Regions from separate parts of the Chromobacterium sp. ATCC 53434 genome, predicted to be linked through region 1. Evidence: predicted binding sites of a transcription regulator. Region 1 holds the regulator's gene; the other holds the start of a gene.
What was found. Region 1 encodes FNR, which switches genes on or off when oxygen is low (the NO sensors DNR and NnrR bind a similar motif). Its sites were predicted from a motif close to TTGATNNNNATCAA; they were not measured.
Positions count from the first base shown of each region.

Region 2: the regulator FNR is predicted to act here: its motif matches at 3,856-3,869, upstream of ccoN (cytochrome-c oxidase, cbb3-type subunit I).

Region 1 covers NZ_CP025429.1:687,653-703,611, forward strand. Annotated here, with positions in the region: gene CXB49_RS03110 (cytochrome d ubiquinol oxidase subunit II) at 1-83, shown strand, start outside; gene ugpB (sn-glycerol-3-phosphate ABC transporter substrate-binding protein UgpB) at 260-1,576, shown strand; gene ugpA (sn-glycerol-3-phosphate ABC transporter permease UgpA) at 1,636-2,517, shown strand; gene ugpE (sn-glycerol-3-phosphate ABC transporter permease UgpE) at 2,517-3,356, shown strand; gene CXB49_RS03130 (sn-glycerol-3-phosphate import ATP-binding protein UgpC) at 3,370-4,482, shown strand; gene ugpQ (glycerophosphodiester phosphodiesterase) at 4,445-5,194, shown strand; gene CXB49_RS03140 (ABC transporter substrate-binding protein) at 5,260-5,991, opposite strand; gene CXB49_RS03145 (sodium:alanine symporter family protein) at 6,338-7,753, shown strand; gene CXB49_RS03150 (methyl-accepting chemotaxis protein) at 7,905-9,920, opposite strand; gene hemN (oxygen-independent coproporphyrinogen III oxidase) at 10,146-11,552, opposite strand; gene fnr (fumarate/nitrate reduction transcriptional regulator Fnr) at 11,659-12,405, shown strand; gene CXB49_RS03165 (DUF1853 family protein) at 12,463-13,227, opposite strand; gene CXB49_RS03170 (IS630 family transposase) at 13,202-14,248, opposite strand; gene CXB49_RS03175 (hypothetical protein) at 14,277-14,504, opposite strand; gene CXB49_RS03180 (RNA methyltransferase) at 14,494-15,258, opposite strand; gene CXB49_RS03185 (inositol monophosphatase family protein) at 15,404-15,959, shown strand, end outside.
Region 2 covers NZ_CP025429.1:3,706,717-3,722,675, forward strand. Annotated here, with positions in the region: gene pepN (aminopeptidase N) at 1-1,658, opposite strand, end outside; gene CXB49_RS16305 (M61 family metallopeptidase) at 1,753-3,546, opposite strand; gene ccoN (cytochrome-c oxidase, cbb3-type subunit I) at 4,008-5,432, shown strand; gene ccoO (cytochrome-c oxidase, cbb3-type subunit II) at 5,449-6,063, shown strand; gene CXB49_RS16320 (cbb3-type cytochrome c oxidase subunit 3) at 6,067-6,258, shown strand; gene ccoP (cytochrome-c oxidase, cbb3-type subunit III) at 6,255-7,184, shown strand; gene ccoG (cytochrome c oxidase accessory protein CcoG) at 7,293-8,726, shown strand; gene CXB49_RS16335 (FixH family protein) at 8,730-9,263, shown strand; gene CXB49_RS16340 (hypothetical protein) at 9,297-9,644, opposite strand; gene CXB49_RS16345 (YbaK/prolyl-tRNA synthetase associated domain-containing protein) at 9,641-10,117, opposite strand; gene CXB49_RS16350 (peptide MFS transporter) at 10,585-11,961, shown strand; gene CXB49_RS16355 (glycosyltransferase family 39 protein) at 12,089-13,558, shown strand; gene CXB49_RS16360 (glycosyltransferase family 2 protein) at 13,573-14,586, shown strand; gene CXB49_RS16365 (GtrA family protein) at 14,583-14,972, shown strand; gene CXB49_RS16370 (ChbG/HpnK family deacetylase) at 15,028-15,840, shown strand; gene CXB49_RS16375 (TIGR01621 family pseudouridine synthase) at 15,845-15,959, opposite strand, start outside.

The DNA of each region.
Region 1 (15,959 bases):
TGGTGCTGCCTTGCATCATCGGCTACACCGCCTTCGCCTACCGCGTGTTCTGGGGCAAGGCCGACAAGCTCAGCTATCAGTAGATCGCAGGTGAAAGACAGAAAAGCGCGCCGGACCGGCGCGCTTTTTTTGCGTCTTCATTCCATTTTGCGTCTTGATGCAAATTTAATGTCATATTATCGTAACGATACTGTCATTTTCGCCGGCCACAATCACGCCGCGTGAATGCCAGCCGAGATAACGATAAATGGAGAAGCCGATGTCCCTGTCCCGAACTTTAGTCCGCGCCGCCGCGCTGGCGCCGCTGGCGCTGTCCCTGTCGGCGCAGGCCGCCACCGAGATCCAGTTCTGGCATTCGATGGAAGGCTCGCTGGGCGACCGCGTCAACGCCATCGCCGCCCAGTTCAACGCCAGCCAGAAGGACTACAAGGTGGTGCCGGTGTACAAGGGACAGTACGACGAGTCGCTGGCCGCGGCCATCGCCGCCTATCGCAGCGGCAACGCGCCGGCCATCGTCCAGGTGTTCGAGGTGGGCACCGCGACGATGATACAGGCGAAGAAGGCGGTCAAGCCGGTTTACCAGGTGATGGCCGACGCCGGCGAGAAGCTGGACGAGAAGGCCTTCATTCCTGCGGTGGCCAGTTATTACAGCGACGCCAAGACCGGCCACCTGCTGTCGCTGCCGTTCAACAGCTCCACCCCGGTGCTGTACTACAACCGCGACGCGTTCAAGAAGGCCGGCCTGCCGGACGCGCCGCCGAAGACCTGGCCCGAGCTGGCCGCCGCCGCCGCCAAGCTGAAAGCGTCCGGCATGCGCTGCGGCTACAGCACCGGCTGGCAGGGCTGGGTGCAGCTGGAGAACTACAGCGCCTGGCACAGCCTGCCGTTCGCCAGCCTGGACAACGGTTTCGGCGGCACCGGCGCCGCGCTGCAGTTCAACGGCCCGCAACAGGTCAAGCATATCGAGTTCCTGGCCAAGATGGCCAAGGACGGCACGTTCAGCTACGCCGGCCGCAAGGACGAGGCGACGCTGAAGTTCTACAGCGGCGAGTGCGGCATCATGACCGGCAGCTCCGGCTCGCTGGCCAATATCCGCAAGAACGCCAAGTTCGCCTTCGGCATCGGCATGATGCCTTACGATCCGGCGGTGAAGGGCGCGCCGCAGAACGCGTTGATCGGCGGCGCCAGCCTGTGGGTGATGGCGGGCAAGTCTCCGGCCGAGTACAAGGGCGTGGCCCGCTTCTTCAAGCTGCTGACCTCGGCCGAGGTGATGGCCAAGTGGCATCAGGACACCGGCTATCTGCCGGTGGTGACCGCCGCCTATGATCTGTCGCGCAAGCAGGGCTTCTACGACAAGAACCCGGGCGCCGACATCGCCACGCGCCAGATGCAGAACAAGCCGCCGAAGTCCTATACCCGCGGCCTGCGACTCGGCTACATGCCGCAGATCCGCACGGTGATGGACGAGGAGCTGGAGGGCGTGTGGACCGGCCAGAAGAGCGCGAAGGCCGCGCTGGACAGCGCGGTGGCGCGCGGCAACGAGCTGCTGCGCCGATTCGAGAAGACCGCCAACTGATCGCTATCCGGAAACGGGCGTGTCGTCAGACCGCCCGTTTTTGTCGCTGGAACGCACGCATGCAGAATCGCATTCATTTTTCCAATCGCTGGCTGGGTTTCGCGCTGATGGCGCCGCAGCTGGCGATCACCTTGATCTTCTTCCTGTGGCCGGCCGGAGAGGCTCTGTGGCAGTCGGTGCTGCAACAGGACCCGTTCGGCCTGGACAGCCAGTTCGTCGGCCTGGCCAATTTCAGCCAGCTCTTCCATGACCCGTTGTACCTGGGCACGATACAGACCACATTGCTGTTCAGCGCCTTGGTGACGCTGCTGGGCACCGGCAGCGCGCTGATCCTGGCGGTGATGGCCAACCAGATCGTCCGCGGCCGGCGCGTCTACCAGACGGTGCTGATCGCGCCGTACGCGATCGCGCCGTCGGTGGTGGCGGTATTGTGGCTGTTCCTGTTCAACCCCAGCCTGGGCTGGGTCAGCTATTTGCTGCGCGAGGCCGGTTACGAGTGGAACCACGCGCTCAACGGCGGCCAGGCGCTGCTGTTGGTGGTGCTGGCCTCGGCCTGGAAGCAGATCAGCTACAACTTCCTGTTCTTCTACGCCGGCCTGCAGGCGATACCGGCGTCGCTGATCGAGGCGGCGGCGATAGACGGCGCCGGCCCGGTGCGCCGCTTCCGCGACCTGGTGTTTCCGTTGCTGTCGCCGACCAGCTTCTTTCTGCTGGTGGTCAACCTGGTGTACGCCTTCTTCGACACCTTCGCAGTGATCGACGCCGCCACCGGCGGCGGGCCGGGCAAGTCCACCGAGACGATGATACTGAAGGTGTATCTGGAAGGCTTCAAGGGCCTGGATCTCGGCAGTTCGGCCGCGCAGTCGGTGGTGCTGATGGCGGTGGTCGGCCTGTTGACGCTGATCCAGTTCCGTTACGTGGAAAGAAAGGTGCAGTACTGATGGTGGAGAACCGCAAAGGGCTGGACCTGTTCTGCCACGCGATGTTGATCGCGGGCATGCTGGTGGTCGCCTTTCCCTTGTACCTGATGTTGGCCGCCGCCAGCCAGGATGCCGAGCAGGTGACGCGGGTGCCGCTGTCGCTGCTGCCCGGCAGTCAGCTGTGGGCCAACCTCTCCACCGTGCTGTGGAGCGGAACCGGCGGCCTGGCCGTGCCATTGGCGCGGACCCTGTGGAACAGTTTTGCGATGGCGATGCTGATCGCCGTCGGCAAGATCGTGATTTCCTTCCTGTCGGCCTACGCCATCGTCTATTTCCGCTTTCCCTTGCGCAAGACCGGCTTCGCGCTGATCTTCGCCACGCTGATGCTGCCGGTGGAGGTGCGCATCTTCCCGACGGTGGAAGTGGTCACCCAGATGGGGCTGATCAACAGCTACACCGGCTTGACGCTGCCCTTGATCGCATCCGCCACCGCCACCTTCCTGCTGCGGCAGTTCTTCATGACGCTGCCCAAGGAATTGATGGAGGCGGCGCGGGTGGACGGCGCGGGGCCGATCCGCTTCATGATCGATGTGGTGCTGCCCTTGTCGCGCACCAATATCGCGGCCTTGTTCGTCATCACCTTCATCTATGGCTGGAACCAGTATCTGTGGCCGCTGTTGGTCACCCACGATCCGGCGATGTCCACCTCGGTGATCGCGATCAAGGGCATGCTGGGCGAGGGCGCGGTGCAATGGCATCTGGTGATGGCGTCGGCGCTGCTGACCCTGCTGCCGCCGCTGGCGGTGGTGATCGGCATGCAGCGCTGGTTCGTCAAGGGTCTGGTCGACAACGAAAAATGAGAAAGGCTGCCAGATGGCAACATTGAAGCTGAACCAGGTGCGCAAGCGCTATCCGGGCGCCGAGCGCCGGGTGTTGGAAGATATTTCGCTGGACATCGCCGACGGCGAGTTCGTCGTCATCGTCGGTCCGTCCGGCTGCGGCAAGTCGACGCTGCTGCGCATGGTCGCCGGGCTGGAAAGCATAGAAGAGGGCGAGATCCGCATCGGCGAGCGTCTGGTCAACCAGCTGGAGCCCAAGGACCGCGACATCGCGATGGTGTTCCAGAACTACGCGCTGTACCCGCATATGACGGTGGCGGACAATATGGGCTACGCGCTGAAGCTCCGCGGCCTGAAGAAGGCCGACATCGCCGAGCGGGTGCGCAAGGTGGCGGCGGTGCTGGAATTGGAGCAGCTGCTGGAGCGCAAGCCGCGCGAGTTGTCCGGCGGCCAGCGCCAGCGGGTGGCGATGGGCCGCGCCATCGTGCGCGAGCCGGCGGTCTTCCTGTTCGATGAACCGTTGTCCAATCTGGACGCCAAGCTGCGCGGCCAGATGCGGCTGGAGATCCAGCAATTGCACCGTCGGCTGGCCACGACCAGCCTCTACGTCACCCACGACCAGGTGGAGGCGATGACGCTGGCCGACCGCGTCATCGTGCTGAACAAGGGCCATATCGAGCAGATAGGCGCGCCGGACGAGATCTACGACCGGCCGGCCTCGACCTTCGTCGCCGCCTTCATGGGCTCGCCGGGGATGAATTTGTTCGACGCGGAGGCGGACGCGCGCGGCGAGCGGCTGCTGTTGGGCGACGGCGCGTCGCTGGCGCTGCCGCGGCCGGACGCGGCGTTGGCAGGCCGCAAGCTCAAGGCCGGCATCCGTCCCGAGCATCTGCGCGTCGGCGGCGAGCCCGGCCAGGCGCTGGACATGCGCGTCGACAATGTGGAAATGCTGGGCGCCGACAACTACGCCTACGGCCTGGCGGCCGGGCAGCGCGTCGTGATCCGGCTGGCCCACGGCCACAGGCCCGAGCCGGGCAGCTGGCTGGAAGTGACGGTGCGCGCCGAGTCGCTGCACCTGTTTGACGCTGAAACCCAACGGAGAATCGCATATGTCGCAGCAGAGCAAGCGCCGCTGGCCGTATCCTGAGGTCGTCGCCCACCGCGGCGGGGGCACGCTGGCGCCGGAAAACACCATCGCCGGCTTCCGCGAGGGCGTGCGCCACGGCTATCGCGCGGCGGAGTGCGACGTCAAGCTGTCGGCCGACAATGTCTGCTTCCTGCTGCACGACGACACCGTGGACCGCACCTGCAACGGCAAGGGCCTGGCCGCCGGCATGTTCATGGCCGAGCTGTCGCGGCTCGACGCCGGCGCGTGGAAGGGCGCCGCCTTCGCCGGCGAAGCGCTGCCGACGCTGGCCAATGTGGCCGCTTACTGCCTGGCGCAAGGCATGTCGCTGAATCTAGAGATCAAGCCTTGTCCCCGCCGGGAAGAAGAAACCGGCCGGCTGGTGGCGCAGGAGGCCGCGAAGCTGTGGGCCGGCGCGGCGGTGCCGCCGCTGCTGTCCTCGTTCGAGATTGACGCCTTGCGCGCGGCCAAGGCTGCCGAGCCGGCGCTGCCGCGCGCCTTTCTGTGCGAGGAGATTCCGGCCGACTGGCGCGCGATCCTGGAGGAGCTGGACTGCGTCGCGCTGCATTGCGACCACAAGACCCTGACCGAGCCGCTGGCGCGCGCGATCAAGGCCGCCGGCTACCAGCTGTTGTGCTACACCGTCAACGACGCGGCCGATGCCCGCCGGCTGCTGGACTGGGGCGTGGACAGCCTGTGCACCGACCGGCTGGATTTGCTGCCGGCGCGGTAAGAGCCTGCTGGCCGGCAGAAAACCGCCGATACCGCAAAAAGATCGTAAACAGGCTCTCGGCTCCATCATTGAGGCCAGCGCTGGAAGACGGCCTGCAGGCCGCCGTTCTGCTGCAGCCGCCTCAGCGCCGTCTCGAACTGCCGCGCGCGCGGATCGCCCTTGGCGAAGGCGACGTAGCGCGGCATTTCCACCAGCGGCCGCGCCAGCACCCGCACCAGGCCGCCGGCCTGTTGTTGCTGGATGAAGTACAGCAGCTGCACCTTGTCGCCGACGATGATGTCGACACGGCGCGCCAGCAGCATCGCCACCAGCTGGCGCGGCGAGCTGGCGTGCAGGTCGCGCTGCAGATCAGCCTGGTCGAAATCGGTGTCGTAGGCGTAGCCGTGCACCTGGCCTATCATGTAGGGCTTCAGGTCGTCGAGGCTGCGCCAGCCTTGCAGCGCGCTCTGCCTGAGCGTGATGAACACCGTCTGTCCCTTGCGCAGCGGGCCGACCAGTTCGTACTGGGCGCGGCGCTCGGCGGTGCCGGTGAAGACGAAGCCGGCGTCGGCGTCCTTCTGCGCCAGCAGCAGCTTGACCCGCTCCCAAGGCAACAGGCCGATGCGGAACGGCGCGCCGGCCTCGCGCATCACCGCTTGCACCAATTCAACATCCAGGCCCTGCGGCGTGCGGCCATCGTCGGCGAGATAGCTGTACGGCTCGAAACTGGCGTCGGCGACCAGCCGCCACGGCGGATTTTCCGCCGCCAGGCAGGCCGCGGCCCACAACATCGCCAGCCAATAGCCGATCGCTTTCATTTGCCTTGCCGCTCCGTCTGCGTCGATTCCCAGCTTAGCACCGCGTAGCGGCGGCACAATGATTTGTAAACAGACTATTATTCATGTGACGGTCTGTTTTCATTTCATTCACTTTTATCCGATTGCCAGTGCCGGCTTTCCTTTGTAGATTCGATCTGATTTCGCATTCCACGCGAAACGCGGGCCGGCTTTCCGCCGGCGCTCTCCCATTTCATACCAGCCATTCGGCCAGACAGGCTTGCCCGGCGGGCGCGTGTCCGGCGTTTGGCGCATACCCGGCGCAGACCGGGAGCAGGGTCCGCCTGGCGGCGGACCGATGCCGACGCTCAGCAAGGTAAGGAGTACCATGGAGCTGTTTCATTCTTTGATCAATGCCGTCAACGACGTGCTGTGGGGCAAGGTGTTGATCGCCCTGCTGCTGGCGGTGGGCCTGTATTTCTCGCTGCGTTCCGGCCTGTTGCAGCTGCGGCTGTTCTCGCGCGGCTGGCGCGAAATGGTGGGCGGCCGCGGCGGCCATGTCAGCAAGAACGACATCTCGCCGTTCCAGGCCTTCGCCACCGGGCTGGCCAGCCGGGTCGGCACCGGCAATATCGCCGGCGTCGCCATCGCCATCGCGGCCGGCGGCCCCGGCGCGGTGTTCTGGATGTGGCTGACCGCCTTGCTCGGCATGTCCAGCGCCTTCGTCGAGTCGACGCTGGCTCAACTGTTCAAGACCAGCCACCACGACGACACTTTCCGCGGCGGCCCCGCCTACTACATCCAGAAGGGCCTGGGCCTGCGCTGGTTGGGCGTGGTGTTCGCGCTGTGCCTGATCCTGGCCTTCGGCCTGGTGTTCAACGCGGTGCAGGCCAACTCCATCGTCGCCGCGACGGAAGGCGCCTGGGGTTGGAACCGCTACGCGGTGGGCATCGGCCTGGTGCTGTTGACCGCGCCGGTGATCTTCGGCGGCGTGCGCTCGGTGGCGCGCGTGGCCGAGTGGCTGGTGCCGGTGATGGCGCTGATCTATCTGCTGATGGCCTTCTACGTGCTGGCCATCCACGCGGCCGAACTGCCGGGCCTGGTGGTGTTGATTGTCAAGAGCGCGCTGGGCCTGGAGCAGGCGGCCGGCGGCGTGGCCGGCTACGCGGTCAGCCAGGCGATGATGCTGGGCATCAAGCGCGGCCTGTTCTCCAACGAGGCCGGCATGGGCTCGGCGCCGAACGCCGCCGCCACCGCCACTTCGAAACATCCGGCCAGCCAGGGCGCGATCCAGATGTTCGGCGTCTTCATCGACACCATGGTGGTGTGCACCGCGACCGCCGCCATCATCCTGCTGTCCGGCGTGCACGACCAGGGCCTCAGCGGCGTGGCGCTGACGCAGAAGGCCGTCGAGTCGCAGTTCGGCCCGATAGGCGTGTCCTTCCTGGCGGTGGCGATGTTCCTGTTCGCGTTTTCGTCCATTCTGGGCAATTACGCCTACGCCGAGGGCAATGTCGAGTTCATCCGCAGCAATAGGCGCGCGCTGCTGGCTTTCCGCCTGGTGGTGCTGGCGATGGTGCTGTTCGGCGCGCTGGCCAGCCTGCCGCTGGTGTGGGACATGGCCGATCTGGCGATGGGCCTGATGGCGCTGATCAACCTGGTGGCCATCGTGCTGCTGTCGCGCTACTTCTTCACCGTGCTCGGCGATTACCAGCGCCAGTTGAAGGCCGGCGTCGCCGCGCCGGTGTTCAAGGCCGACCAGTATCCGGAACTGGCCGCCAAGGTGGAGAAGGGCGTTTGGTGAGCCCGTTTTCTAGCCTGCCATGACGAAGAAGCCCGCCGTTTTCGGCGGGTTTTTTGTTTGAACAGCTTCTTAGAGCCTGTTTACGATCTTTTTGCGGCATCGGCGGTTTTCTGCCGGATGCAGGGCGCGGAAAAAGATCGTAAACAGGCTCTTAGACGGTGAAGCGTCCGGCCAGGCCCACCAGCCGTTGCGAGATCGCCTGCAGCTCGCCGGCCGTTTTCGCGCTGTCTCTGACCGCCAGGCTGTTCTGCTCGGACATCCGCGACACCTGCTCGACGCTCTGCGCCAGCGTATGGCTGGCGCTGCTCTGCTCGCGCAGCGACGAGGTGATCCGGTGGATGCTGTCCAGCACGTCGTCGACGCAATGGCGGATGTTGTCCATGCTTGAGCCGGCCTCGCGGGCGCGTTGCTGGCCGTCCATGATGGACTTCATGCCTTGTTGCATGCTGTCGTTGCCCTTTTGCGCGGTGTTCTGGATCTGACTGACGATGTCGCTGATCTCGGTGGTCGACAGCGCGGTGCGTTCGGCCAGCTTGCGCACTTCGTCGGCGACGACGGCGAAGCCGCGGCCCATCTCGCCGGCGCGCGCCGCCTCGATGGCCGCGTTCAGCGCCAACAGATTGGTCTGTTCGGCGACGTCGCGTATCACGTCGACGATGCCGGCGATGGACTCCGACTGCCGGCCGAGGTCGCTGATGGTGTCGGACACCGAGGACACGTCGCGAACGATGCCGTCCATGCTGCTGGCGGTGGCGGCGATGACCCGGTTGCCGTCCGACGAGCGGCTGGCGGCGTCGGTGGACAGCTTGTCGACCTGTTCCGACTGCGTCGCGCACTCGGACAGGCTGGTGCTCAGCTCTTCTATCGCCGCGGCCATGCTGGCGGCCGCCTCGCTCTGCTGGGCGCTGCCGGCGGTGATGCTTTGCGCGCTGTGCGCCATCGCGTCGGCCGCCCGCTTGACCTCGCCCGAGGTTTCCAGCATCTGGGTCACCGTTTCGCGCAGCTGATTGCGCATCTGGCGGATCGCCGCCAGCAGGCTGAGCTCGTCGCGCTCGCGCAGGTGGATGCGGGTGTCCAGCCTGCCCGCCGCCAGCTGTTCCACCACTTGCTGCACATAGCCGGGCTCGCCGCCCAACTGCAGCGTGATCGACAGGTAGAGCTGGTGGAACAGGAAGATGGCCAGCAGCATCGCCGCGACGCCGATGGCGATATAGCTGTTGCGCTGGCTGGCGGTGCGGTCTATCCGCTCCTGCAGCAGTTGGTCCAGCCGCGCCAGGCCGCCGGCGATATAGGCGGAGACCACCTGGGCGGCGTCGGCGCTGTGTCCGGCCACTTTCAGCCCGCCGGCGCCGGTCTTGCCGCCGACGGCGTCGTCTATCGCCGGCAACTGGCTTTTCAGCAGCGCCGCCAGCCGGTCGCCCTGCGACGACATGTCCGCTTTCAGTCCGGCGTTGTAGGCGACGGCCTTGGCGATGTCGCCGGCCAGGCCGTCGTTGACTTCGGCGATCAGCGGCCGCAGCTCCACCAGGCGGTCGCGCTGGGCGGGATCGAGCGCATGGTTGGCTTCGGCCTGCGCGGCGACGGCGTTGGCCTCGCCCAGATGGCTGATCAGCGTGGTCAGCTTGGCGGTGGCGGCGTCCATCAGGTAATAGGTGTCGATGTCGGGATCCAGCGTCAGGTTGGAGTTGTCGCTGACGGCGCCGATCAGATTGTTCAGCTTGTCGCTGAGAGTGCCGTAGGCGGCTATCCATTGCGAAGGCTGGGCGGACTGGACGGCTTTCAGCTTGTTCCAGGCCGCGGCGGCGTCCTTCCAGGCGGCGTCGCTGGCCAACTCGGCGCCGAGCCGGCCGTTGACGTCCTGCAGCGCCTGCCACCGCTCCTGCAATCGCTGAACGGCCGACGGCAGCTCGCTGTTGGCCTGGGCGTCGCCGAGCGCCGCGCGCACCGACAGCTCCTGTCCCTGCTGGGCCTGCGCCAGCACCGCGGTCAGCGGCTGCATATAGGCGACCCCCACCCTCTCCTTGGCGGTGGACTCGATATTGTCCTGGTTGCTGCGATACAGGCCGTACACCAGGTAGAGCAGGGCGACGGCGAAGACCAGGCCGATCACGGCGAAGCGCTTCGGGTAGCTGAGGCGCTGCATCAGCCGGACGATGGGGGTGGACATGGCTAACTCCTTCCGCGGACCGGTCGTGGCGCGGCGGCGGGGGGGCGAACGGCGAGGAAACGGGGATGCAGCTCCTTTACTGTATAGAGCCTGTTCAAAGTCTCTACCGGCAGCGGCCCGGGCGGGCTGCTCGCGAAAAGATTTTGAGCAGGCGCATCAGTTACAAGCGGCGGGACTGGCCGTTCGAGCCGGGAGCCGGGCGCCGTCGGCGCCCGGAGGGGATGGTCAGATGGTTCGGGAATAGCGCGCCTGGGTCTGGCGCTCGCGCAGGTGGCGGTCGAAAATCATCGCGATATTGCGGATCAGGAAGCGGCCTTTCGGCTCCACCATCAGGAAGTCGCCGTCGAAGGACAGCAGGCCTTGCTGTTGGAAATCGCGAATCTGTGGCATTTCCGCCGCAAAATACTGGGCGAAATTGATGCCGTGCACCTCTTCTATCGCCTCCACCGACAGCGAGAAGCGGCACATCAGGCCCTGGATGACGGTTCGGCGCAGCACGTCGTCGTTGTCCAGCTCCAGTCCGCGCGCCACCGGCAGCCGGCCCTGGTCCAGCGCGGCGTAATAATCGTCCAGCGTCTTGTCGTTCTGGCTGTAACAGGAGCCGACCTTGCCGATGGCCGAGACGCCGAAGCCCAGCATGTCGCAGTCGGCGTGGGTCGAGTAGCCCTGGAAATTGCGTTGCAGCCGGCCCTGGCGCAGGGCGACCGCCAATTCGTCGTCCGGCTTGGCGAAATGGTCCATGCCGATGAAGACGTAGCCGGCGTCGGTCAGCGTCCGCACCGCGTCCTGCAGGATGTCCAGCTTGACCGCCGATGACGGCAGCTCGGCCTCGACGATGCGCCGCTGCGGCATGAAGACCGATGGCAGGTGGGCGTAGTTGTACAGCGCCAGCCGGTCGGGATCGAGCGCGATCGCGGCGTCCAGCGTCTGCCGCATCGAGTCGCGGCTCTGCAGCGGCAGGCCGTAGATCAGGTCCAGGCTGACCGATTTCATGCCGGCCTCGCGGCCGGCCTCGATCACCGCGCGGGTCTCGGCCTCGCTCTGGATGCGGTTGACCGCCCGCTGCACTTCGGGATTGAAGTCCTGCACGCCGACGCTGATCCGGTTGAAGCCATATTCTGCCAGCTTGAACATTGTTTCACGCTTAACCTTGCGCGGATCGATCTCGATGGAATATTCTCCGTCGCTCAGGAACGTGAAGTTGTCCTGCAGCATGCCCATCAGGCGCTCGAGCTGGACGTCGGACAGGAAAGTCGGCGTGCCGCCGCCGAAATGCAGCTGTATCACCTTTTCGCGGCAGCCCAGCGCCTCGGCCGTCAGGCGGATTTCCCGCTCCAGATAGTCGAGGTAGCGATCGGCTAGGCTCTTGTTTTTGGTGATGATCTTGTTGCAGCCACAGTAATAACAAATTGTGTTGCAAAACGGTATATGAGCGTACAATGATAAAGGTTTGCGATTGGCTCCGATCCGGCGCTGGCGCAGACTGTGCTGGTAATTGTCAGCGGAAAAGCCCGGCGTGAAGCGGTCCGCGGTCGGGTAGGACGTGTATCTTGGTCCCGATCCTTCGAGGCGTTCGATCAGTTCCCGATCGAACTCGAAATGGGCGGGAGAAAATGGACGGGTGGTTTTCATGTCGTATTCGGATGGTAAAACTTCTGGTGGACTGGTAAATTTGCGGAAAACCTGCGAATTCCGTATTGACAAGGGTCAAGCTTCGACGGCTTGCGGCAAACACAGCATGTCTGAACAAAATCAAACTTCCCTGCATTCACTGAAAATCTCCTGCTCCAGCTGCAGTCTGCGCGAGCTATGCCTGCCGGTCGGACTCAACCGCGAGGAAATGAGCCAGCTGGACACGGTGATCCGCCAGAGCCGCCGCCTGAAGCGCGGCGAGTACCTGTTCCGCAGCGGCGAGGGGTTCAAATCGCTGTACGCGGTGCGCACCGGCTTTTTCAAGACCTCGGTCGCCAGCCAGGACGGTCGCGAGCAGGTCACCGGCTTTTTGATGTCGGGCGAGCTGATGGGGCTGGACGGCATTTCCACCAGCAGCCACAGCTGCGACGCGATCGCGCTGGAGGACAGCGAGGTGTGCGAGCTGCCGTTCAGCCGGATGGAGATGCTGAGCCGCGACATTCCCAGCCTGCAGCACCATTTCTACCGGCTGATGAGCCGAGAGATCGTCCGCGACCAGAACGTGATGCTGTTGCTTGGCAATATGAAGGCGGAGGAGCGCATCGCCGCCTTCCTGCTGAATCTGTCGCAGCGGCTGTCCACCCGGGGCTTCGCCGCCAACGACTTCATCCTGCGGATGAGCCGCGAGGAAATCGGCAGCTTCCTTGGCCTGAAACTGGAAACGGTCAGCCGCACGCTGTCGAAATTCCAGCAGCAGGGCTGGATCACCGTCGACCACAAGCACATCCAGCTGGTGCGGGTGCAGGATCTGAAGGACCTGATTTCCGGTTGCCTGCACGCCAGCGGCCATTGAGCCCGGCGGGCGCCGCATCGAGCAAGGCAGGCCATGGGCCTGCCTTTTTTCATGTCTTCAACCGGCCTGGCCGGCGATCAGGGCGCGCAGTGCGGCCAGCCGCTGCGGATCGGGCCACCCGGGCGGCGTGACGAAGCCGCGGGCGGCCTCCCGCCAGCGGCCGTCGCCGTCCGGCTGCAACTCGGCCACCAATTGCGGCGACGGGCAGGCCAGCAGCCGCTCGCGCAGCGCCGCCTCGTCCAGCGTGTCGGCCCGCTCCAGCCACGCCGGGGCCAGCCAGGACAGCCGCGGCAGCCAGGCCCAGCGCGAGTCGTCGCGGCGCCGGGGCCATGTCTCGGCCAGCGGCGCGTGCCAGCCGCGCAAGGCGTCCGGCGCCAGCGGCGGCGGCAAGGCGTGATCCGCTGGAAAGAACAGCCAGCCGGTCAGCCGGGCGCCGGCATGGCAGTCGGCGAAACCGTCCGGCAGCCGCGCGGCGGCGTCCGGATGGCGGCTCAGACGCAATTGTGTGGCAAGTTTGGTCGCTTTCAACCGCCAGGCGTCGCGAAGGCCGGGACCGACCAGCGAGTCGGCTCCGTCGCCCAATTGCAGATAGAATTTGCTGGCGGTCTCCAGGTGCCACGGCTCGCCGTCCAGCCACAGCAGGAAGTCGAACTCGCCCACCGTGCGGCGCCCGCTGTCGATGACAATCAGGTTTTCCGCGGCGACGCGGATGTGCGGCGCGTGGCGGAACCAGAAATAGAAAAGTCGTTCAGCATATCGACCTATTAATCCGGCAGTCAAATACCGTACAGAAAGCTCATGCCGCGTAGCGGATTTTTTCATGCCGGAAGTACGACCGGATTCTGGCCGGCTGCTTCTGCAATGAGCGTAAATGGGACAGCACTTTCCCTTGAAGTTGACCGTCTGATCGAACCGGCTCACCTGCGCTCATTCTGGCCTTCAGGTCGCCGTTCAAGTATTCATCCGGGTTCAGTTCCGGTGAGTAGCTGGGCAGGAAGAACAACTCAATCGCCTTCTTGTTCTCTTCCTCCTCCAACCATGCTTGCACCAGCTTGCTGTGATGCACGCGCAAGTTGTCGAGGATCAAGAACACCTTCTTGCCGCCAGCATCACGGATCAGCCGCATCAGAAACTTGATCAGCACCCGGGCCGTCAAGGTCTCCCGGTACAGCATGAAGCGCATCTTGCCTTGGTTGGTAATGGCCGAAATCAAGTTGATGCGCGCTCTTTTCGATTGGGATAACACCAGAACTGGGGTTTGGCCTTTTGGGGCGTAGCCACGCGGAAAGTGCTCAACACTCGACACCGCCGATTCGTCGCCCCAGCTGATTTCAGCCATTTCCGCTTTGGCACGCGCGACGATAGCCGGGTATTCCTCCTTGAGCCATTTCTCGACTGCTGCCGGTCGCTGCTCATAAGCGCGTTTGAGCGGGCGCTGCGGCGTAAAGCCCCAGCGGGCCAAGTACAGACGGACAGTACGGATCGGCAGATCGATCAGAAACATCTGCTTGATTACAGCCTTGACCGCCTGAGCACTCCACAGGGCAAACCTCAGCTTCATCTGGTCTGGCGTGCGATCCACGATGTCCTGCTTGATCCGGGCTTCCTGCGCCTCGGTCAGCCGACGGCCGGTGCCTTCGGCGCGACCGCGCTTCTGTTCTTTGAATCCCTGCGCACCTAGTGCTGCCTCACGCACCACCCAGGCGGAAATGGTGGGGCGGCGCAGCCCGAGTTCTTCGGCAATACTGGCTTGAGACCGGCCTCGCTTGTACATCCGGATAGCGGTACGCCTCAGCTGCTCACGGGCGGCCAGTTCAAGCTTGCGCACATCGATTTTTTCCATGCCGGAAGTATACAATCTGTACGGATTATTACTGCCGGATTAATAGCCGCTTGCCGTCGCCGTCGGCGAGCCAGGCCAGCAGCGGGGCCGGGTCCCGCGCCAGCCGGCTTAAGCGCGCCGGGCCGTCCTCGCCCAGGAGCCGCCACGCCGGCAGCTCGTCGCCGCAATGCCAAGGGGAGGGGGAGGTCAGCAGAAAGGCGAGATCGCGCACCGCAGGGTGCGCGCAGGGCAGGTCGGGGACGGTTTCAGTCGCCATCCCGTTTCAGGCTGCCGTCGGCGGCGCGCTGAACCTGCTTGAAGAAGCCGCGCAAGATGTCGATCTCCTCGCGCAACAGTCCGGCGCGGTTGAACAAGGTGCGCATCCGCCGCATCAGCCGCTCGCCGTTGCGGCGCTGGAGGTAGCCGATGTCGTCCATCGCCTGTCCCAGGTGGCCGCACATGCCCTCGACCTCGCCCTGGGTGGCGGCCTCGCCGTCGGGGCGCAGGTATTCGACGTCGACGCCGGTATGGCTGAACAACTCGTAGGTCATCACCTGCACCGCCATCGCCAGGTTCAGCGAGAAGTAGTCCGGATTGCCGGGTATCGTCAGCAGCCGGTTGCACTGCTCCACTTCCTCTATCGACAGGCCGAAGGTCTCATTGCCGAACACCAGGGCCACCTGTTCGCCGTCGCGGGCGCGGGCGATCAGTTCCGGCGCGGTCTGGCGCGGCGTCGCCAGCGGCGTGGTCAGTTCGCGGCGGCGGCTGGTCAGCGCGCAGGCGACGGTGACGTCGGCCAGCGCTTCCGACAGCGTGCCGACCACGACGGCGCGTTCCAGCAGATCGGCTGCGCCGGAGGCCAGCGTGGTCGCTTCGTCGCTGGGAAACGCTTTCGGTTCAACCAGGTACAGCCGGCTCAATCCCATGGTTTTCATCGCGCGCGCGGCCGAGCCGATGTTGCCCGGATGGTTGGGGCGGGCCAGCACTACGCGGATGTTTTGCAGAAAATCAGGTACTTGGGGTTTATTCATTGGCGTTTTCACATTAAAATAGCGGGCATATATCAAAAGCCCGCGCCCAGGCGTCGGGTTTTTTTGTTCCTTAACCCAGATTGTTACTGGCGGGTGTCGCGTCATCGACGGACACCCGCCCATCGTTCAAGTGTAGAGGCCGTCAATGCATCCGATGCTCAATGTCGCGGTTAAAGCCGCTCGCCGCGCAGGCAGTGTTATCCAGCGCGCGTCGCTCAACCTCGACGCCATCCGCGTAGAGAAGAAAAAGCACAATGACTTTGTGACCGAGGTGGATCGCGCCGCCGAGGACGCGATCATCAACGTCATTCTCGAAGCCTATCCGAAGCACGCGATTCTAGCAGAAGAGTCCGGCGCCAAAGGCGTGGGTTCTTCCGAATACGAATGGATCATCGACCCGATCGACGGCACCACCAACTTCCTGCACGGCCACCCGCAATACGCGATCTCGATCGCGATGGCGCACAAGGGCCAGATCCAGCAGGCGGTGGTCTACGACCCGAACCGCAACGATCTGTTCACCGCCTCGCGCGGCGTCGGCTCCTTCCTCAACGACCGCCGCATCCGCGTCTCCAAGCGCTTCATGATGAACGAGTGCGTGATCGGCACCGGCTTCCCGGTTTCCGATCAGAGCTATATCGATCAGTACCTCGGCATGCTGAAGGACGTGATAGGCAAGACCGCCGGCGTGCGCCGCGAAG
Region 2 (15,959 bases), 2.1 Mb from region 1:
CGCCAGTCGTACTCCAGCTTCACCGGCGCGGAGAAGCCGCGCAGCAGCGACGGCACCGGCTCGGCCGGGACGTCGACGAAGGTGAAGCTCTGCTCGGCGGCCTTGACGTCCAGCACGCGCGAGACGCCGACGGCCTCGGCCTCGCCGGCCAGGCGCAGCGGCAGATCGCGACCGTCGGCGCCGACCAGGCCCAGCGCCAGCGGAATATGGAAGGGCAACTTGTTCTGCTGTCCCGGCGTGGCCGGGCAGCTCTGCTTGACGGTCAGCGTATAGCTTTGCCCGGCCGGGTCGTAGCGGGACGACACGGCGAGGCGCGGCGTGCCGGCCTGGCTGTACCACAGCGCGAACTGCGACAGGTCGGCGTCGTTGGCGTCGGCCATCGCGGCGCGGAAGTCGTCGCAGGTGACGGCCTGGCCGTCGTGGCGCTTGAAGTACAAGTCCATGCCCTTGCGGAAGCCGTCGCGGCCCAGCAGCGTCTCGTACATCCGCACCACTTCAGAACCCTTTTCGTACACGGTCATCGTGTAGAAGTTGTTCATCTCGATATAGCTGTCCGGGCGGATCGGGTGCGCGGTCGGGCCGGCGTCCTCGGGGAACTGCGCCATCCGCAGGCCCTTGACGTCCTCGATGCGCTTGACCGCGCGGCTGTAGATGTCGGCGCTGAATTCCTGATCGCGGTAGACGGTCAAGCCTTCCTTCAGCGACAGCTGGAACCAGTCGCGGCAGGTGACGCGGTTGCCGGTCCAGTTGTGGAAGTATTCGTGGCCGATCACCGCCTCGATATCCTCGAAGTCCGCGTCGGTCGCGGTATCCTGGCGCGCCAGCACATACTTGGTGTTGAAGATGTTGAGGCCCTTGTTCTCCATCGCGCCCATATTGAAGTCGCCGACGGCGACGATCATATAGATGTCGAGGTCGTACTCCAGGCCGAAGCGCTCCTCGTCCCACTTCATCGAGTGCTTGACCGACTCCATCGCGTGGGCGGTCTTGTCCTGGTCGGCCGGCTCGGTCCAGATCTCCAGCGCCACCTCGCGGCCCCGCATGGTGACGAACTTGTCCTTCAGCGCCACGAGCTTGCCGGCCACCAGCGCGAACAGATAGGACGGCTTGCGGTAGGGATCGACCCATTTGACCCAGTGGCGCTTCTTGTCGACCATGCCCTCGCCGACCTTGTTGCCGTTGGACAGCAGCACTGGGTACTTCTGCTTGTCGGCCTTGATCGTCGTGGTGAACTTGGCCATCACGTCCGGACGGTCCAGATAATAGGTGATCTTGCGGAAGCCTTCCGGTTCGCACTGGCTGAACAGATTGCCGCCGGACGCGTACAGGCCCATCAGGCTGGTGTTGGCGGCCGGGTCTAGCTCGGTCTCCACTTCCAGAATGAAGCTGTCCGGCACCTGACTCACCGTCAGCACGTCGTCTGCGAGACGGTAGCGGCCCTCGTCCAGCCTCTCGCCGTCCAGCAGCACCGACACCAGCTTGGCGCTGCCGTCCAGCTTCAGGTCGGCATCGACGCTGCCGTCGTTGCGAGTCACCACCAGCCGCGACTGCACGCGGGTGAACGCGTCTTCGATGTCGAACACCAGATCGACGCGGTCGATCAGGAAGGCCGGAGCCCGGTAATCGTTGCGATATTTCACTTCTGGCTGCTGCGCCATGTATCCTCCTTGGGCCGGCGTCCCCGCCGGTCTCATTCATAGACAGCGCGGCGCCTGATCGACGCCGCTTATTGTCGACATGCCGGCCGCTTGGTCAGCGGCCCGCAATCCATTTGCCGCCGCCTGCCGCCAGTTTCAGGCGGCAGGTATCGTCGGACGCCGCTTGCGCAACGAGCTCGAAAGTCATCAACTCGTCGCGGCGGAAGGCATGCAGCTTGATCGTGTCGCCGGCCTGAAGCCGGGCAAGCTGCTTGTCCAAATCGTAGGCGCGCAGCTTGTCCACCGCCACCACCACGTCGCCGCCGGACAGGCCGGCCTGCTGGGCGGCGCCGCCGTCCAGCACCTGGACCAGCCGGACGCCGGCGGCATCGGCCGCGGTCCTGGCGCCCAGCGTCAGCGGCGCCGGCTTGCCGGCGAAGGCGTCGACGACGCCGCCGCGGTCGGACGCGCCCTGCGCCGCCTCGAATTTCAGCTCCACGCCCTGGCTCGCCAACAGCTCGGCCAACGGCAAATCCTCGGTGCTGCGCAAGGCCAGATCGAAGAACGGTTTCAGTTTCAGGCCGGTGGTCTCGATCGCGATCTTCTCCCACTCGTCCTCTTCCAGGCCCTTGCCGTCGGCCAGCCACTTGCTCCACAGCGCGCGCATCACATCGTCCAGCGATTGCTTGCCCTTGCTGTCGCGACGAATGACGAGATCCAGCGCCAGCGCCGCCAGCGAACCCTTGGTGTAATAGCTGACGATGCTGTTCGGGCTGTTCTCGTCCTGGCGGTAGTATTTGGTCCAGGCCTCGAAGCTCGATTGCTCCAGCGTCTGCTTCAGTCTGCCGGCGCCGCGTTGCACGCCGGTGATGGTCTCGGCCAACAGACCCAGATAGCGCTTCTCGTCTATCAGGCCGCAGCGGACCAGGGTCAGGTCGTCGTAGTAGGAGGTGATGCCCTCGAAGGCCCACAGCAGACGGGTCATGCCCTCGCGGTTCAGGTCGTACGGCGCGAACGCCGCCGGCTTCATCCGTTTGACGTTCCAGCTGTGGAAGTATTCGTGGCTGATCAGGCCCAACAGTTTCAGGTAGCCGTCGCCGATCTCGGCCGCGCCCGGCGCCGGCAGATCGTCGCGGTTGGCCACCAGCGCCGTCGACGCCCGATGTTCCAGACCGCCGTAGACATCCTTGCCGACGAAGAGCATGAACACATAGCGATCGAACGGCGCCGGCTCGCCGAACAGCCTGATCTGGTATTCGCAGATCTTCTTGCAGTCGTCGGCCAGCCGCTTCAGATCGGCCTGGAATCGGCCGGAGACGACAAACTCGTGCGGCACGCCGCAGGCCTTGAAGCTGACCTTGTGAAAATCGCCCAGTTCCACCGGATGGTCGATCAATTCGTCGTAGTCAGCCGCCCGGTAAAGACCGAAGCCGCTCTTCTTCTTGACGTCGACCGCCGGCAGGCTGGTCGCCACTTTCCAATTGGCATGAAATTTTCCGTCCGGCGCCTGGATGTCCACGGTGCAGGACTCGTTCTCGTAGCCCTCGGCCGCCAGAAACACGCTGGTGCCGTTGAAGAAGCCGCGCTCGCCGTCCAAATAGGCGCCACGCACCGACAGGTCGAAGGCGTAGACCTGATAGCGCAGCGTCAGCTCGCCCTTGGCCGGCGCCGCCTGCCAGCGGTTCTTCGCCAGCTGCCGCAGCGGCACCGCCTTGCCGCCAGCCTCCGCGGCCAGGCTGACGATGTGTTTGGAAAATTCACGGATCATATAACTGCCGGGAATCCACGTCGGCAAAAAAAACACCTGGCCATTCTTGGCCGGGTGCGTGACTGTGACGGTGACATCGAACAGATGCGCCTGCGGCGAGGCCGGACGCAGCGTGTAGTGTACGGGAGCGGAGAGGGTCATGAGCAGCCTGCAAGCGTTGCAAAACCTGATGATTCTAGCATCGGCGCGTATTTAGCGCCGTCATTTATGCCGTATTGATCCATATCAATGAGTGGCGCCGACAGACCAATACAATTGCATGAGTGGCAATATGAACTGTTCACATCGCTACTCTTGAAACGACGCAGGAAAAGACATACCGGGACCGATCATGCTGATTATGCTTCTGGCTCGCACATTGCAATTGTTTTAGAATAACGGCATTGGTCAAGTGGAAATTTGGTGCTGTCGAAACGGCCTGCGAACTGCTAATACAGACATCAAAGCCTATCGATACAGGTCAAGCACCTGGTTCAACTTTGCAGATTCGGTTCCCCGCGGCTTGCCTCTAGCCTTCCCCTCCAGATTGGGTTGCAGGCGCGAAGTTCAAGCCGCCATGGTTTGTCGTGTTCTGAAGTTAGCAACCTTGGAGATAACCTTAAATGGAAACGCAACCCACTTATAACTATAAGGTGGTGCGCCAGTTTGCCATCATGACCGTAGTTTGGGGCATAGTCGGCATGCTGGTGGGCGTCATCATCGCGGCCCAGCTGGTCTGGCCCGAACTCAACTTCGGCCCGTGGTTCCACTTTGGCCGGCTGCGCCCGCTGCACACCAACGCCGTCATCTTCGCCTTCGGGGGCTGCGGCCTGTTCGCCACATCCTATTATGTGGTGCAGCGCACCTGTAACGTCCGCCTGATTTCCGACAAGCTGGCAGCCTTCACCTTCTGGGGCTGGCAGCTGGTCATCGTGCTGGCCGTGATCACCCTTCCGCTCGGCTACACCTTCGCCAAGGAATACGCCGAGCTCGAGTGGCCGATCAAGCTGTTGATCGCCGTGGTCTGGATCGTGTACGCCATCGTGTTCTTCGGCACCATCGCCATCCGCAAGGTCCAGCACATCTACGTGGCCAACTGGTTCTACGGCGCCTTCATCCTGGCGGTGGCGCTGCTGCACATCGTCAACTCCGCCTTCGTGCCGGTGACGCTGTGGAAGTCCTACTCGGTCTATGCCGGCGCCGTCGACGCGATGGTGCAATGGTGGTACGGCCACAATGCGGTGGGCTTCTTCCTGACCGCCGCCTTCCTCGGCATGATGTACTACTTCGTGCCCAAACAGGCCGGCCGCCCGGTGTATTCCTACCGGCTGTCGGTGGTGCACTTCTGGGCGCTGATCTTCACTTATATGTGGGCCGGTCCCCACCACCTTCACTACACCGCGCTGCCGGACTGGACCCAGTCGGTCGGCATGGTGTTTTCGCTGGTGCTGCTGGCGCCGTCCTGGGGCGGCATGATCAACGGCATCATGACCTTGTCCGGCGCCTGGCACAAACTGCGCACCGACCCGGTGCTGAAGTTCCTGGTGGTATCGCTATCCTTCTATGGCATGTCGACGTTTGAAGGTCCGATGATGTCGATCAAGACCGTCAACGCGCTGTCGCACTACACCGACTGGACCATCGGCCACGTTCACTCCGGCGCGCTGGGCTGGGTGGGCTTCATCACCATCGGCTCGATGTACTACCTGATTCCGCGCCTGTTCGGCCGCGACACCATGTACAGCGTCAAGCTGATCGAGGCCCACTTCTGGCTCGCCACCGTCGGCGTGGTGCTCTACATCGCCGCGCTGTGGATTTCCGGCGTCACCCAGGGCCTGATGTGGCGCGCGCTCAATGCGGACGGCACGCTGACCTACGCCTTCGTCGAGGCGGTCAAAGCCACCTATCCGTACCACTTCGTGCGCTTCCTCGGCGGCGCCCTGTATTTGTCCGGCATGCTGCTGATGGCCTACAACACCTTCCGCACGGTATCGGCCGGCCGCGCCGTCGATGCCAAGATTCCGGCCATCACCGCGCAAGCACACTAATCGGACAAGAACAATCATGGACAAAATCCAGAAACTGATAGAAGAACATGTCGGCTGGCTGATCGTACTGACCCTGCTGGTGGTCAGCGTCGCCGGCCTGGTCGAAATCCTGCCGCTGGCCTTCCAGAAGTCGGTCACCGAGCCAGTAGCCGGCGTCAAGCCGTACACCTCGCTGCAGCTGGCCGGCCGCGACATCTATATCCGCGAAGGCTGCTACAACTGCCACTCGCAGATGATCCGCCCGTTCCGCGCCGAAACCGAGCGCTACGGCCATTATTCGGTGGCCGGCGAGTCGGTGTACGACCACCCGTTCCAGTGGGGCTCCAAGCGCACCGGTCCGGACCTGGCCCGCGTCGGCGGCCGCTACTCCGACGAATGGCACCGCGTGCACCTGACCAATCCGCGCGACGTGGTGCCGGAATCGAACATGCCCGCCTTCCCGTGGCTGGCCAAGAACCTGGTGGACGCCGACGTGATGCCGCTGAAGATGGAGGCGCTGCGCAAGGTCGGCGTGCCTTACACCGACAAGGACATCGCGGAAGCCAAGGCCCAGGTCGAAGGCAAATCCGAGATGGACGCGCTGGTCGCCTACCTGCAGGGCCTCGGCCTTGCGCTGAAGAATGTGCGCTGAGCCATGGACTGGGTTACGTTCGGACGTTCGCTGTTCACCGTGGTCTGCTTCGCGTTCTTCATCGTGGTGCTGATCATCGCCTATAGCAAACGCTCCAGGAGCCGGTACGAGGAGGCAGCCAACCTGCCCTTCCTCGATGACGACAAGGTAGAGGAGGCCGGACGCGAGCAGGCCTCCAGCGGAGCAAGAAAATGAGTCAATTCACAAGCGATTTCTGGAATATCTGGATTATCGTGATCGTGTTGGGCGGCCTGATCTGGCTGACCCTGCTGGTATTCACCCAGTCCAAGACCACGGTCAACAAGGGGGAGGAAGTCCAGATCACCGGCCATGTCTGGGACGGAGACCTGGCCGAGTACAACAATCCGCTGCCGCGCTGGTGGATGTTGATGTTCTACCTGACGCTGCTGTTCGCCGTCGTCTACCTGGTGCTGTATCCGGGCCTGGGCGACTTCAAGGGCTACTTCAAGTGGACCTCGCTCGGCCAGTACAAGGAAGAACGCGCCAAGGCCGAGGCCAAGTACCAGCCGCTGTACGACAAATTCCTGAAACAGGACCTGAAGGCGGTGGCGGGCGACCCGCAGGCGCAGGAAATGGGCAAGCGCCTGTTCCAGACCTACTGCGTGCAATGCCACGGCGCCGACGCGCGCGGCGCCAAGGGCTTCCCCAATCTGGTGAATCATGACTGGCTGTACGGCGGCTCGCCCGACACCATCAAGACCACCATCCTGCACGGCCGCCACGGTCAGATGCCGGCCTGGGGCGCGGTGCTCGGCGAGGAGAAGGTCAAGGACGTGGCCAACTACGTGCTGTCGCTGTCGGTCACCAAGAAGAAGTTCGACGCCGAGCGCGCCACGCGCGGCAAGGAGACCTTCGCCACGCTGTGCTCGGCCTGCCACGGCCCCGACGGCAAGGGCAATCAGCAACTGGGCGCGCCCAACCTGACCCACCCGTCCGGCAACTGGCTGTACGGCGGCACCGAAAAGACCATCATCGAGACCGTCACCAACGGCCGCAACAACCAGATGCCGGCCTGGAAGGACTTCCTCGGCGAAGGCAAGGTGCATCTGCTGGCCGCCTATGTCTGGAGCCTGTCCAACAACCCCAAAGCCCCGCAGTAAACCCGGCCCGCCGCCCGCCCGGCGGGCGGCGCCCCTCTCCTGCTCCACCACGGGCCCCGGCCGGCGGCATCGTTTGACGCCGCGCCGGGTCCCGTTCAGGAAAACGCAATGTCCGACTCGTTGAATAAGATCCCCGTCAAGGTCGAGACCGCCGGCAGCGACGGCGCCACCGTCTCGCTGTACGAAGCCCAGAAGAAAATCTACCCGCGCGCGGTCAGGGGCATGTTCAACAATTTCCGCGTCCTGTTCGTGCTCGGCACCCAGCTGGCCTATCTCGGCCTGCCCTGGCTGCAATGGAACGGTCGCCAGGCGGTGTTCTTCGACATGGTGGGCCGCAAGTTCTACCTGTTCGGCCTGACCATCTGGCCGCAGGACTTCGTCTATCTGGCGGCGCTGTTGATGTGCTGCGCCTTCGGCCTGTTCACCTGGACCACCATCGCCGGCCGGCTGTGGTGCGGCTATTCCTGTCCGCAGACGGTCTACACCGAGATCATGCTGTGGATAGAACAGTGGGTCGAAGGCGACCGCGGCAAGCGGATGAAGCTGGACGCCGCGCCGATGAGCATGAGGAAGCTGAGGCTGAAAACGATCAAGCACGCGATCATGATCGCGTTCTCGCTGTGGACCGGCTTCACGCTGGTCGGCTACTTCACGCCGATACGCAGCCTGACCGCGGCGCTGCCGACCTTCGGCTACGGTCCGTGGGAAATGTTCTGGATGTTCTTCTACGCCGGCTTCACCTATCTGTTCGCCGGCTTCATGCGCGAGCAGGTGTGCAAGTATATGTGCCCCTACGCCCGCTTCCAGGGGGTGATGTTCGACGCCGACACGCTGATCATCTCCTACGACGAGGCCCGCGGCGAACCGCGCGGCTCGCGCAAGAAGGGTTCGGACCCGCAGGCGCAGGGACTCGGCTCCTGCATCAATTGCAGCATCTGCGTCCAGGTGTGCCCGGTCGGCATCGACATCCGCAATGGCCTGCAGTACGAGTGCATAGGCTGCGCCGCCTGCATCGACGCCTGCGACGAGGTGATGGACAAGATGAGCTACCCGCGCGGCCTGATCCGCTACACCACCGAAAACGCGCTGGAGGGCAAGTATCCGGAAAAAGCCATCGCCTCGCGGCTGAAACGGCCGCGGGTGGTGATGTACGTGCTGGTGCTGGCCATCGTGTTCGGCGCCGCCATCACCTCTCTGGCGCTGAGGAAGCCGTTCAAGGTGGACATCATCCGCGACCGCGCCTCGCTGGTGCGCGAAACCGAGGAGGGCTGGCTGGAGAACACCTATACCGTCAAGATCATCAACACCACCGACAGCGAGCAGCGCTTCCGCATCTCGGCCACCGGCTTGCCGGCGCTGAAGGCCAAGGCGGAAACGCCCGAGATCCGTGTCGGCGCCGCCGACGCCGCCTCGGTCACCGTGCATGTCGAGGCCGACCCGCAGTACGCCACCAAGGGCAGCCACGAGATCCACTTCGTCATAGAATCCGTCAACCACCCGCCGTTGCGCGTGGAAGAAAAATCCAGCTTCATCGGAGAGTAATGCATGCAGCACACCGCCCACCACCCGCCCCGCCCCTGGTACAAGGAACCCTGGCCGTGGATATTGTTCGGCATCCCGCTGGTGTCCATCATCGTCGGCATCTTCTTCCTGGCGGCCGCGATCAAGTCGGATGACGGCCTGGTCACCGACGACTATTACAAGAAGGGCAAGGCCATCAATATGGAGCTGCGCCGCGACAAGGCCGCGGCGCAGATGGGCCTGAGCGCCCAGCTGATGTTCGGCAACGACGGCCGCAGCCTGCGCCTGATCACCAGCAGCAAGGTCAAGCTGCCGGACACGCTGGCGCTGCGCATGGTGCACCCGGCCCAGGACGACTTCGACGAGAACGCCGAGATGACGATGGCCGGCCCCAATCTGTACCAGGGCATCCTGGCCAAGCCGCTGGTCAACGCCAACCACTGGTATGTGTTGGTCGAGGACCACGGCAAGACATGGCGCATCACCGGCGAATGGAAGACGACGCAAGGACCGGTGATGCAGCTGGGCCAGCCCAAGCTGGAGCCGGCTGCGAACTGAAGCGGGACGAGACGGCCCGCAGGCGGGCCGCCGTCAGATGGTCGCGTCCGAGTGGTAACGCAGCCAGAAGGCCTCGCGGCAGCCGCTGTCGAAGCTCTTGCGCGGCGGGGCGATGCCCGGCGAGGCCCCCAGCGCCAGCACCTCGTAGCTGATCCAGCATTCGGAGCAGGCCAGCTCGCTCGGGTAGTCGTCGACCTCGATGCTGCGGCGTATCGCCACGCCGTTGTCGAAACGGTAGACGCACTCCCTCAGCGTCACCTCGCAGTCCGCCTCGCGCCAGCTGCGGCGGCTTTCCTCGCGGCCGACGACGCGCTCGGCGCCGGCGCCGCCCATGATGGCCCGCGCGTAGCCCGCCAGCGCTTCGAACCCCGCCTCGCTCATGGCGCCTCCTTGCGGATGTCGGCCAGCAACGGCTGGGCCAGCCGGCGGTAGTCGTCGCCGTCCAGCACGATGGACGCGTCCAGCCGGCCGGCGTTGAAGGCGATCTCGCGGTAGCGCGCCAGCAGCTGCGGGTCCGCGACCAGGCGGATCGCCGGATCGAAGCTGAACGGCGGAATCGAACCGATCACGCAGCCGGTGACGGCCTCGGCGTCGGCCGCGTCGGCCAGCTTGACCTTGCGCGCGCCAACGGCTGCGGCCACCTTGGCGAAGTCCACCCGCTCGTCGCCGGGCAGCACCGCCAGCACATAGTGTCCGGGCGCGTCGACGACGCGGCACAGCATCGCCTTGGCGCCCTGCCCGATCTCGGTGCCGCGCAGCGCCGCCACCGCGTGCGAGCCGCCCTCAGCCGGATGCTCGACCACCCGGAAACGGGCGCCGCCGGCCTCCAGCCACTGCCGCAAACGCTCAAACATGTCTTCCCTCCTGCCGGTGCGCCCAATGCGGCGCGATATCGCCAACATGGCGGCAAGCGGAGGCAAAAGCAAGACCGCCTCGCGCCGGCGGCGGCATCGAAGACCCGGCGGCCGTCTTGGCGGAAAAACGACAGCGGCGGACCGGTCCGGCGGCCGCCGGCGCCCCGTCGCCGCCGCAAGAAATCGATACAGAAATCGTATTGACGTATCAAGTTGTATACAGTCTACGATGAACGATATGAGAAAAACGCATGAAAACCGGCTTTATCCTTTGGCAAAAATCATCAAAAAACCAAAGTCAATGCTCTAAATATTACAACGTAATTAATAATTCTCTAAAAAAATTTTCACATCTCAACATTTCCTCGATATGATCTTGCGCTGCCTACAAAATCCAAGGCAATCATAAAAAACATAAAACATCGCTCGTTGCTGGTGATGTCCCAAGTCACTCGAAGGAAACCCTTATGTCTACACAATCGCATCCCAGGGGGCTTTATCTGCTCTTTGTGACGGAGATGTGGGAGCGCTTCAGCTACTACGGCATGCGCGCCATCTTCACGCTGTACATGATCAAAGCGCTGCTGTTCGACAAGGCCCATGCCTCGGACATCTATGGCACCTACACCGGCCTGGTCTACTTCACTCCGCTGATCGGCGGCTACATCGCCGACCGCTACTGGGGCAACCGCCGCTCCATCCTGGCCGGCGGCGTCCTGATGGCCCTCGGCCAATTCATGCTGTTCTTCTCCGGCTCGCTGCACGAGACCAATGTTCCGACCGCCTCGGCGCTGCTGTACGGCGGCCTGGGCCTGCTGATCGCCGGCAACGGCCTGTTCAAGCCGAACATTTCGTCCATGGTCGGCCAGCTGTACGCCCCGGGTGACAAGCGCGTCGATTCCGCCTTCACCATCTTCTACATGGGCATCAACACCGGCTCGCTGATCGCGCCGCTGGTATGCGGCACGCTGGGCGACACCGGCAATCCGGGCGACTTCAAGTGGGGCTTCATGGCCGCCGGCATCGGCATGCTGCTGTCGCTGGCCGTGTTCTCGCTGTTCAAGAACAAATACCTGGTGACGCCGGAAGGCAAGCCGATCGGCCTGGCGCCGAAGCGCCACCACGAGAGCGGAGAAAAAGTGGTCCACGCGCCGCTGACCGCCATCGAGAAGCAGCGTCTGGCCGTGATCCTGATCGTGTCCGCCTTCGTTATCTTCTTCTGGTCCGCCTTCGAGCAGGCCGGCGCCTCGCTGACCTTCTTCGCCGAAGAGCAGACCAACCGCAATCTGCTGGGCTACGTGGTTCCGGCCTCCTTCTTCCAGTCGCTGAACCCGGTTTCGGTGGTGATCTTCGCGCCGATCTTCGCCTGGATCTGGACCAAGCTGGGCCACAAGGGCATGGAACCGTCGTCGCCGGCCAAGATGGCGCTCGGCCTGTTCTTCCTGGCGCTGGGCTACCTGGTGATCGCCTTCGGCGTCGACGGCCTGGCGCCGGGCGTCAAGGTCAGCATGCTGTGGCTGGTCAGCCTGTATGTGCTGCACACCTTCGGCGAACTGAGCCTGTCGCCTATCGGCCTGTCGCTGGTGGTGAAACTGTCGCCGGCCCGCTTCACCGGTCTGATGATGGGCATCTGGTTCCTGTCCTCCGCCGCCGCCAACAAGTTCGCCGGCACGCTGTCCGAGCTGTACCCGGATCCGGCCAAGCCGGTGCCGTACTTCCTCGGCCACGCCATCACCAATCTGCACGACTTCTTCATGCTGTTCGTGATCATGGCCGGCGCCAGCTCCATCGTGCTGTTCGCGCTGTCCTCGGTCTTGAAGAAGATGATGCACGGCCGCCAGTAAGCGCGCGCCATCCGCACCGAAACGCCACCTCCGGGTGGCGTTTTTGCTGGATCAACGGGCAGACGCCGACTGCGGTCTGTGATAGCCTTGCGCCGATCCTGTACCCCGTTTGAAAACAAGATTACGGATGACTACCGCTGCAACTTCCTCCTGGCGGAAAACCGCCGGCTATGCCCTGCTGGCGCTGCTGGCCATCCGCCTGCTGGCGCTATGGGCGATCCCGCTGACCGACACCACCGAGGCGCGCTACGCCGAGATCGCCCGCAAGATGCTGGAGACCGGCAACTGGGTGACCCCGCTGCACGACTACGGCGTGCCGTTCTGGGCCAAGCCGCCGCTGTCCACCTGGCTGTCGGCCGCCTTCATGGGCATCTTCGGCGTCAACGAGCTGGCCGCCCGCCTGCCGGCGCTGCTGCTGGCGCTGGCCACGCTGTGGCTGACGGCCGGCCTGATGCGCCGCCGCGCCGGCGACGACGCCGCGATGGCCGCCGCGCTGATGCTGGCCGGCGGCCTGCTGTTCTACGGCGCGGCCGGCACCGTGATGACCGACCCGTCGCTGATGTTCTGCGTGACGCTGAGCCAGGTCGCGTTCTGGCGCGCGATGCACGGCGGCGGCCGGCTGTGGCGCTACGCCTTCTTCGCCGGCCTGGGCCTGGGCATGCTGGCCAAGGGTCCGCTGGACGTGGTGCTGGTCGGCATGCCCATCTTCTTCTGGGTGCTGATACGCAATGAATGGAAGCGGCTGTGGCGCGAGCTGCCGTGGATTTCCGGCACGCTGCTCGCCGCCGCCATCGCCGCGCCGTGGTACGCCTGGGCCGAAATCCGCACGCCGGGCTTCCTCGACTACTTCATCATGGGCGAGCACGTCAGCCGCTTCCTCGACGCCGGCTGGAAGGGCGACAAGTACGGCTTCGCCCACGCCACGCCGCGCGGCATGATCTGGCCGTACGCGCTGGGCGCGCTGTTCCCGTGGTCGCTGGCGATGCTGGCCTGGCTGGCCTGCCGCGCGCGCCGGCTGCCGGCCATCGTCCGCGCCGGCGACAATGACGGCTGGCTGCTGTATCTGTCGCTGTGGACCGTGATGACGCTGCTGTTCTTCACGATGTCCGGCAACATCATCTTCCCATACTCGCTGCCGATGCTGCCCGGCGCGGCGCTGTTGATGGCCGAGCTGTGGCGCCGCGACCCAGGCCCGCGCGCCGGCCGCGCGCTGCCGTGGCTGGCGCTGGCCTCCGGCGTCCTGGTGCTGGTCGCCATCGGTCTGCAGCGCCATGACGGCGCCCGCTACTTCCGCACGCAGAAGCCGGTGATCGCCGCCTGGCAGGCCGGGCAGCCGTCGCCGGACGCGATGCTGATGTACTGGGACAGCCGCCGCGAATTCTCGGCCGAGTTCTACAGCCAGGGCAAGGTGCGCACCACCGCCAAGCCGCAGGCGCTGGCCGACTTCCTGGCCGCCCATCCGGGCAGCTGGATCGCCACCGAGCAACGCGACTACGCCAGCCTGCCGCCGGCCGTCGCCGCGGCCTATGTCCGCGCCGCCGAGTTCCCGGTGATGAAGGACCGCATGCTGCTGCTGAAACCGGCCGCCGGCCACTGACTCCGGACAGAACCATGACCGACACCCGCACTCCCGGCTTCGTCCCGCCCTATCTGCTGGCGCTGCACGCCGCCGAACGGCCGGCCGACCCGCTGGTCAGCTGCCTGATCCCGGCCTACAACGAGTCGGAAAACATCGTGCCTATGCTGGAGACGCTGCACCGGCTGCTGTCCGAGCGCGGCTACCGGCACGAGCTGGTGGTCGTCGACGACGGCAGCCGCGACGACACCGTGCCCAAGGTGCTGGAGGCCGCCACCCGGCTGCCGGCGACGCTGATCCAGCTGTCGCGCAACTTCGGCAAGGAAATCGCGCTGACCGCCGGCATAGACAATATCGCCGGCGACGTGGCGGTGCTGATAGACGGCGACTTCCAGCACCCGCCCGAAATGGTGCCGGTGTTTCTGGACAAATGGCGCGACGGCTACGACATGGTCTACAGCGTGCGCGCCAACCGCGACAACGAGACGCTGGCCAAGCGCGCCTTCACCCGCGTGTTCTACGCGCTGCTGAACACCGGCGCGCCGCTGAAGATTCCGGAAAACACCCAGGACTTCCGGGTGCTGGACAAGAGCATACTGGAGGCGCTGCGGCAGATGCCGGAACGCAACCGCTTCATGAAGGGCCTGTACAACTGGGTGGGCTTCACCCAGCTGGCGATGGAGACGCAGACGCGGGAGCGCCGCGCCGGCAAGAGCAGCTTCAATTTCCGCAGCCTGCTGGGCCTGGGCCTGACCGGCCTGACCTCCTTCTCCAATATGCCGCTGCGCATCTGGACACTGATAGGCTGCGTGATCTCGCTGCTGTCGATAGGCTACGCCTTGTGGGAGCTGGTGCACACGCTGCTGTTCGGCAACCCGGTCAGCGGCTGGCCGACGCTGGTAGTCGCCGTCACCTTCCTCGGCGGCGTGCAGTTGCTGTCGATAGGCATACTCGGCGAGTACGTCGGCCGCATCTTCAACGAGGTCAAGGGCCGCCCGACCTATCTGATCAGCCGCATCAGCAAGCCCAGGGACGACGAGCGAGCATGAGCCGGCAACTGTTCTGGTTCGGCGTCGTCGGCGTGTCGGCGATGCTGCTGCATTTCGCGCTGGTGACGCTGGCGCTGGTGCCGCTGGGCGTGCCGCCGCTGATCGCCAACGCGCTGGGCTTTCTCGGCGCCTTCCAGATCAGCTACTGGGGCCACCGCCATTTCACCTTCGAGGCTCGCCACGTGCCGCACCGCCAGGCGCTGCCGCGTTTCTTCGGCGTGTCCTGCCTGAGCTTCTGCGTCAACGAGGCGGCCTACTTCCTGCTGCTGCGCTACGCGCCGCTCGATTACCGGGTTTCGCTGGCCATCGTGCTGTTCGGCGTCGCCGCGCTGACCTTCGCGCTGGGCAAGCTGTGGGCCTTCGCCTCGACGCCTCAAACAAATTAACCATGGCCCGGCGGCGCCCGCTAAACTTTTGCCTCAGGCCGTAGTCATACCGTCCATGACAAAACGATTGACACTCTGCGCCGACGACTTCGCCCAGTCCGGCAGGATCAGCGCCGGCATACTGCAGTTGATCGACGCCGGCCGCCTGTCGGCCACCAGCGTGCTCAGCCAGTCCCCGCGCTGGCCGGAGCTGGCGGGCGAGTTGAAGGCCAGGGCCGATCGGGCCGACGTCGGCCTGCACTTCAATCTGACCCACGCCTTCGAGACGCCGGCCAAGCCGCTGTCGCACTGGCTGATGAAGAGCCAGCTGCGCCAGTTGTCGCTGGCGGCGCTGCGCGACGAGGCGCTGTCGCAGATAGACCGCTTCGCCGAACACTTCGGCCGGCTGCCGGACTTCGTCGACGGCCACCAGCACGTGCACGCGCTGCCGGTGATACGCGACGCGCTGTTCGACGCGATCCAGCGCCGCTGGCAGCAGAATCCGCTGCCCTATCTGCGTTCGCCGGACAGGCTGGGCCATCCCGGCGACAACCGGCTCAAATCGCTGGTGCTGCGCAGCGTCTGCATCAATTTCGACGAGCAGGCCCATGAGCGCGGCTTCGCCACCACGCCGTGGTTCGGCGGCATGTACTCGCTGACGCCGCAGGCCGACTTCGCCGGCCTGATGCAGGCCTGGCTGGCCCGCTGCCCTGACCGGGCGCTGATCATGTGCCACCCCGGCCTGCCGGCAAGCGACGCCGACGATCCGATCGCCGCCTGTCGCGGCCGCGAGTTCGACTATCTGGCCGGCGACGCCTTCGCCGAACTGTGCCGCCGCCACCAGATCGCCATCGCCCGCTTCCCGGTAGAGACCGCCGTCGCGGCGTAAACGCTCACGCGTCCGGCCACGGCTGCGCCCACGGCTCGGCCAGCTCCGCCAGCCTGGCGAGGCACGGCTCCGCCGCGAAGCGCTCGCCGGCGGCGGGCGGGCGGACGAAGGCGAAACGC